DNA from 2 places in the Nonomuraea sp. NPDC049649 genome. Region 1 is predicted to be linked to the other one. Evidence: riboswitches for the same ligand, from Rfam matches in the RefSeq annotation. Region 1 holds a riboswitch; the other holds the start of a gene.

Region 1 (3,399 bases):
CGGAAGTCGTTGAACACCGGCTCGAACACCACGGGGTAGACGAACGAGGCGGCCACGGTGAGCGCGAACGCCCCCGCCGCCGCCGGGATCCACCAGCGGCGGAACCGCCGGGCCAGCGCCACCACCGCCAGGATCATGCCGCCCAGCAGCGCCGTGCTGATGCCGATGCGCTTGAGCCGGTCGCCCGTCCACGACACCCAGTCCTGCGTGGACAGGCCGTAGTCGCGCAGCACCGTCTCGAACCAGACGCCGAGCGGCCAGCGCAGCGCCTCCTCGATCACTGTGAGCAGGAGCACCCCCAGCAGCACCCGCACCCACCACGGCCCGCGCAGCACCCCGAGAACCTTGGCGCCCAGCGGGGTGGCGACCAGCAGCCCGGCGAACACGAGCGTCAGCCCGAGCGACAGATAGCTCGGCACGCTGGTGGCCGCGTCGAACGCCTGAGAGCGGGCGATCTGCTCAGCGGTGAAGTCCCCCTCGGGACCCGCCGCCGCCACAGGCGTCCCCGCCAGCGCCTCCCACGGCGTCGTCAGCCCCACCACGGCGACGATCACACCCCCGAGCACGGCCGCGGCCACCCCGGCCCACCGCACCTCCCGGGAGCTTCCCTCCGACACCTCCCGCCCGGACTCCCCCGCCGACGGCTCACGGTCATGGCCCGGCCGCGCCTCCTCTTCGGACGTCCGCTCGTCCGCGGTGCCGTTCCTGTCCTCGCCGTCGTCCACTTCTCGTCCTCTCACCCCAGCCGCTGCCCGATGCTAGCCGCCCCGCGCCCGGTTGACCCTCACACGGTGAGAGCCCCTACAACGACAGGGACGAGGACCACCCGAGGGGACGACATGAACACGGACGAACTGGCCTTCTTCACCACGCCGGGCCCGATGACCAGGCTCGAAGCGGAGACCGGCCTCCCCGGCGACGCCGCCGGGCTCTGCGCGATCAGTCAGGGCTTGATCGTTCACGAGTTCCTGGCGGACCAGTACGGCGTCCAGGACGTCGACGCCCGCCGCGAGGAGGTGGAGAACCGCTCGGCGGCCGAGATGGCCGCCCGGATCCGCCGCCTCGACCCACGCGGCCTGGCCGAGCCCCGGCCCCCGGCGCTGCGCATGATCGGCAACTGCCGGCATTTCAGCGTGCTCACGGTCGCGCTGCTGCGCCGGGCGGGAATCCCGGCGCGGGCGCGGGCGGGCTTCGCCGGCTATTTCGGCGAGGGCTGGGTCGACCACTGGATCGTGGAGCGCTGGGACGCCGACGCACATCGCTGGAAGCGTACGGACGCGCAGCTCGACGAGAGACAGACGGAGCTGTTCAAGATCGGCTTCGATCCGTACGACCTGCCGGAGGGCGCGTTCCTGACCGGCGGCGAGGCGTGGCTGCGCTGCCGGAGCGGCCTGGAGGACCCGGAGCGGTTCGGCCTGGGAGAGATGCGCGGCGCGTGGTTCGTGGCGGGCAACGTGGTCCGCGACCTGGCCGCGCTGAACAAGGTCGAGCTGCTGCCCTGGGACGTCTGGGGGATGATCGACACTCCCGTGGACGCCGGGGATCCCCGGGCGGCGCTCGTCGACGAGATCGCCGAGGCGGTCACGTCCGGCGATCTCGCCCGGTGCCGCCGCCTGTACGAGCGCGACGAGGTCCGGGTCGGGCGGACCGTGCGCAGCCACCGCTACCAGCGGGACGTCCACCTCGTATAGCAGCGCGAAGGCCCCGCCCCCGGGAAGGGACGGGGCCTTCGCGGCCGGTCACAGGCCGGGACGGACCGCGCCGGCGAATGACGCCTTGCGCCATCCGCTCACCTTCTCGACGCGCACGGTCTTGCCCGTGCTCGGCGAGTGGATCATCTTGCCCTTGCCGACGTACATGCCCACATGGCCGAGCCCGCGGAAGAACATCAGGTCGCCTGGCTGCAGGTTCTTGTAGGAGACCTTCTTCTTGATGCGTGCGAACTGGCTGTACGTCACGCGCGGGATCTTCACTCCGGCCTTCTTCCAGGCGAACTGGACGAGGCCTGAGCAGTCGAAGGCGTGCGGCCCGGTGGCCCCGTACCGGTACGGGTCACCGATCTGTTTCTTGGCCACCGCGACGGCCTTGAGGGCCTTCATCTTCTGCCGTGCCGCCTTGGTCTGCTTCTTGGACGTGGCGGCCTCGACGGTCTTCACCGTCGTCTCCGCTTCCGCCGGTGCGGATTCGGAGGGGCCGTTCACCGTCTCGGCCTGCGCCGCCGGGACGTGGAGGCCCAGGCCTCCGGCCGTCACGGCAACGGTGAGCGCTGCGCCACGCAGGGCAAGGCGGGACAGACGGGGGTTCTGCGACGAGGTTGACAGGATTGCTCCTTGACTCTTCCACGAACGCCTACCGGGTTAGCTGACGGATTCGGGCCTGGAAGTCGCCCTACGGCGCGCGATGCGCCGACTCACCCCTAGATCCCGCCCTGAAATGGCGGGATCTGGTGGTTCCCCGGCTCCATGCCTCCTGGCTGCATGGATTCGGCAGGTCACCGCCCCGGATCAGAGGTGTCTACGGGTACGGCGGTGACCGCGGATGTGATCGCGACGGGCATGGGATGTCCGCCGCGGGCCAGAAATTACGCCGGAAGGCATGAACTGGCAAAGGGAGGGTCAACAGGTAATGATCTGACAAGAGGGTTGTAAACCCGGCAGCCCCAGCTGGAACTGGGGCCTCGTTACCCTAATGTGACCATACTCACACTTGTGCCCTGACAGCCAGTCAGGTCCCATGTGTCACACAAGTCACAGGAGTTTCAGCTGTTCAGGGGCGTACGGCGCCGACGAGACGGCGCCCGTACGAGGAAAGTGAGACGAGTTTCACCACGTCACCGGTCTGCGGGGCGTGCACGATCCGGCCCTCGCCGGCGTAGATGCTCACGTGCCCCAGCCCCTCGCTGAAGATCAGGTCACCGGGCTGGAGCGCGTCCAGCGACACCCTCCGGTTCGCGCCCCAGGCCCACTGCTGCCACGTCGTGCGCGGCAGGGACACGCCCGCGGCGCGCCAGGCGGCCTGCGTCAGGCCCGAGCAGTCCCAGCCGCCGGGGCCGGTGCCGCCGAACTGGTAGGGCTTGCCGATCTGCGCGAAGGCGAAGTTCAGCACGCTCACGGCGTTCCCGGAGGCGGAGCCGGTGTACTTGATGCCGGTGCTGTGCGGGTTGCCGGGGCGGTAGGCGCCCAGGCGGTCGAGAAGCTTCTTCTGCTGGGCGATCAGCTTCTCGATCTCGGAGCGCTCCTTCTTGATCTTGTCGCGCTCGCGGTCGGCCTCGCCCAGCGCCTTCTGGGCCTTGTCGCGCTCGGCCTTGAGCCCGCGGTTCTCCCGGTCGAAGGCCGCCAGCAGGCCGGCGCGCTCGGCACTCAGCTGCCCGGTCAGCGCCATCTTGTAGAGCAGGTCGTC
Region 2 (3,399 bases), on a different contig from region 1:
CGGCGACCACGAGCTGGACTCGCTCGCCGCCCGCCTGGACACCCTGGCCAGGGACCTGGGCGCGTGAATCAGCGGCCGTTGGTCACCCGGCGCAGCACGTACTCGACCGGGCCGTACCGGTGGGTGCGGAGCCAGACGGCGCTGAGCCGGAGCAGGACGGCGTAGACCACGGCCGCCACGCCCATGACCGCCGGCGGCGGCAGGCTGCCGGCGAGGGCGAGCCCGTACCCGGTGAAGACGAGACACAGCAGGACGGACTGCCCCAGGTAGTTGGAGGCGGCGGCCCGCCCGGCCGGGGCGAGGGCGCGGCCCACGGCGGGCAGGCGGCGGGTCACCCGCAGCAGCGTGGCCACGTACGCGGCGGCGAGCGGGATGGAGGCGACCGTGTTGAGCGCCGTCCCGGCCAGGAAGGCGGCGTCCGGCCCGCCGTAGGTCCAGGCGAACAGGGCCGCGGCGGGAAGGCCTGCGCCGAAGCCGATCCCCTGCACGCGCGGCAGCAGGCGGGTGTAGCGCTCCGGGTCCTCCAGCAGCCGCGACTTGCCCGCCGCCAGCCCGAACAGGAACATCGCCAGCGCGGCCGGCCCCTGGAAGGCCCAGATCCCGGCCGCGTACCCCGGATAGTTCTCGATCTGGAACGTGAGGTAGCCGAGCGGCCCGCCGGTGACCAGGTCCAGCGCCCGCTCCCCCGCCGCCGGGTCCGGCGCGAGCTCAGCACTCTCCGGGGCCGGCGCGGTCAGCCCCGCCAGCGCCAGCATGAGCAGCGCCACCGCGCCGACGATCGCGCAGCCGGTGATGACAGCGGTCCTCGGCCGCAGGCCGCGGAGCCCGAGCAGCACCAGGCCGAGCATCGCGTACAGGGTGAGGATGTCACCCGCCCAGAACAGCAGCCCGTGCAGCACGCCGATGACGAAGAGCGCCAGGCAGCGCCTGACGGTCCTGGCCCGCACGCTCGCCCCCGCCCGCTCGGCGGCCCGCAGCTGCAGGGTGAAGGAGTAGCCGAACAGGAACGAGAAGATCACGTAGAACTTGGTCAGGACCAGCGCCGTCACGGCGAACTCCACCGGCCCGCCGGGCGCGTGCACGGCGGTGACCCCGGCCATCATGTGGGCGGGATCGGCGAGGTAGCCGATGTTGGCCACCAGGATGCCGCCGAGCGCGAAGCCGCGCATCACGTCCAGCTCCTGCACCCGGGGCGGGGCCGCGGTCTGAGTCATGCGGGCAACGCTAGAAGACGATCATGTCCGGGCGCCGCATCCGAAAGTCTGGACAGCCTCTACCGAAGACGACAACGATCCGGCCAGGAAACCCTGACCGGATCGCTGTGGGGAGGCCGTCGCTCAGGCGTCGGCGTACTCGGGGTAGCCGTAGCCGACGATCTGGGAGACCGGCCGGACACGCTCCTCGACCTTGCCGTTGCCGGTGTTGCCCTCGATCGTGGTGATCGTGCCGTCGCCGTTGTCCTTCTTCACCAGGCCGACGTGGTCGATGGCGCTGATGTTCTTGCTGCCGCCCCAGTCGAAGAAGACGACCGCGCCGGGCCTGGCCTGGGTGCCCCAGCGGCCGTTGTCCTTGAACCACTTGGCGTGGGTGACGGTGTAGGCGTCCCAGCCGATGGTGTGGCGGGCGCCGGACTGCTCGCCGACCCAGGACACGAACATGTCGCACCAGGGGGCGTTGGCGTACAGCGAGGGGGTGCCGCCGCCGTCCCGGGCCAGGGTCTCGAGGGCACGCGGGGACTTCATGTACCACTCGTGGAACGGGGTGCCGCCGCCCGCGGCGTTCTCCTTGACGCCGATCTGCGACTCGGCGACCCGCAGGACCGTCTGGGCGCTCACGGCGCTGGCCTTCTCTGCCGTCTCGGCCTTGTTCTGCTGCTGGGCGACCGGCTGCGGCTGGGTGGCCCCGTCGGTGGTGACCGCGGCGGCCGAGCCCCCGGCGAGCGCGACGCCCAGCGCCAGGGCCGCGCCGACGGCGTAACGGGAGGCGGTCGCGGGCATGCGGTTGAAGATCTGCTTGACCATGTCTGGGAATTGCTCCTAGCTTCCATGCCGCCTACCGGGTTAGCTGTCGGGTTCGGGCGTGGAAGTGCCCTACGGTGCGATCCCAGTGAGGAAAGACCGATTCACCCCAGAGAAAGGTGGGTCCCCGGTTCCGCCAGAGAGCGGATTCGGCGGCCGCCCCGCGTTGACCCGCGGGCGCGGTCTCGGCAATACATCGGCAACGCGCCAGGTTCTAACTGAAAGCGCTGTTCAAGCGCGTGCCATCGATGTACCTGAAGGTAATCGTCGCGCAAGGAGCAGGGCAAGTCGCCCCAGGGCCCCCGGCTCGGAAACCCTTGTGCCGTAGGGGTTTCAGAGAAAAAACTTTACCTTGACAGGGGTTTCTACAGGTATCGGAACCACAGATACGGGGCCACCAGCGTCACCGTGACCACCGTGACGATCAACCCGTACTTGGTGAACTCCCAGAAGCTGATCGGCGTGCCGTTGCGCGCCGCGATCCCCAGCACGACCACGTTGGCCGCCGCCCCCACCGCCGTCGCGTTGCCGCCCAGGTCGGCCCCGAACGCGAGCGCCCACCACAGCACCTGCGCCAGCTCGCCGCCGTGCGCCGCCACCAGGTGCTCCACGATCGGGCTCATGGTGGCCACGTACGGGATGTTGTCCACGATCGCCGACACCACGGCCGAACCGCCCAGCAGGCCCATCGTGGCCACCTCCATCCGGCCCGCCGTCGCGTTGACGGCGGCCTGGGAGACCTGCCCGATGACCCCGGTGTGGACGAGCGCGCCCACCATGACGAACAGCCCGGCGAAGAACACCAGCGTGGGCCACTCCACCTCGGCCAGCGACTCCCGCGCCGTCACCCGGGTGGCCGCCACCAGCACGCCCGCCCCCAGCAGCGCCACCACCGACGGCGAGTAGTGCAGCACCGGGTGGAGCACGAAAGCCGCCAGCACCAGCGCCAGCACGGCCAGCGACTGCCACAGCAGCCGCCGGTCGGCGATCGCCTCCTTCTCGTCCAGCAGCATCACGGCCGCGGCCCGCTCCGGGTCGAACCGGAACCTCCGCCCCCACATCAGCCAGCAGAGCACCACGAACACCCCGACCAGCACGATGACCATCGGCGCCATGTGGATGAGGAAGTCGTTGAAGCTCAGCCCGCCCCGGCTGGCGATGATGATGTTCGGCGGGTCGCCCACCAGCGTCGACGCGCCGCCGATGTTGGAGGCCAGCGCCTCGGCGATGAGAAAGGGGACCGGAGACACGGCCAGCCGCTCACACACCAGGAACGTCACCGGCGCGATCAGCAGCACCGTGGTCACGTTGTCGAGCAGCGCCGACGCCCCCGCGGTGATCAGCACCAGCAGGACCATCAGCCGGAAGGGCCGCCCTCGGG

What was found. Region 1 has a riboswitch for cyclic di-AMP ahead of AB0J42_RS23660 (C40 family peptidase). Riboswitches for the same ligand answer to the same signal wherever they lie in the genome.
Region 2: another riboswitch for cyclic di-AMP. It lies ahead of AB0J42_RS29765 (CHAP domain-containing protein); the one in region 1 lies ahead of AB0J42_RS23660 (C40 family peptidase).

The regions. Positions count from the first base shown of each region.
Region 1 is NZ_JBFAOH010000020.1:13,275-16,673, forward strand. Features, by position in the region: gene AB0J42_RS23650 (M48 family metallopeptidase) at 1-725, opposite strand, end outside; gene AB0J42_RS23655 (transglutaminase-like domain-containing protein) at 840-1,691, shown strand; gene AB0J42_RS23660 (C40 family peptidase) at 1,740-2,252, opposite strand; cyclic di-AMP (ydaO/yuaA leader) riboswitch at 2,332-2,499, opposite strand; gene AB0J42_RS23665 (NlpC/P60 family protein) at 2,767-3,399, opposite strand, start outside.
Region 2 is NZ_JBFAOH010000034.1:16,928-20,326, forward strand. Features, by position in the region: gene AB0J42_RS29755 (hypothetical protein) at 1-67, shown strand, start outside; gene AB0J42_RS29760 (DUF418 domain-containing protein) at 69-1,214, opposite strand; gene AB0J42_RS29765 (CHAP domain-containing protein) at 1,338-2,021, opposite strand; cyclic di-AMP (ydaO/yuaA leader) riboswitch at 2,035-2,183, opposite strand; gene AB0J42_RS29770 (ArsB/NhaD family transporter) at 2,384-3,399, opposite strand, start outside.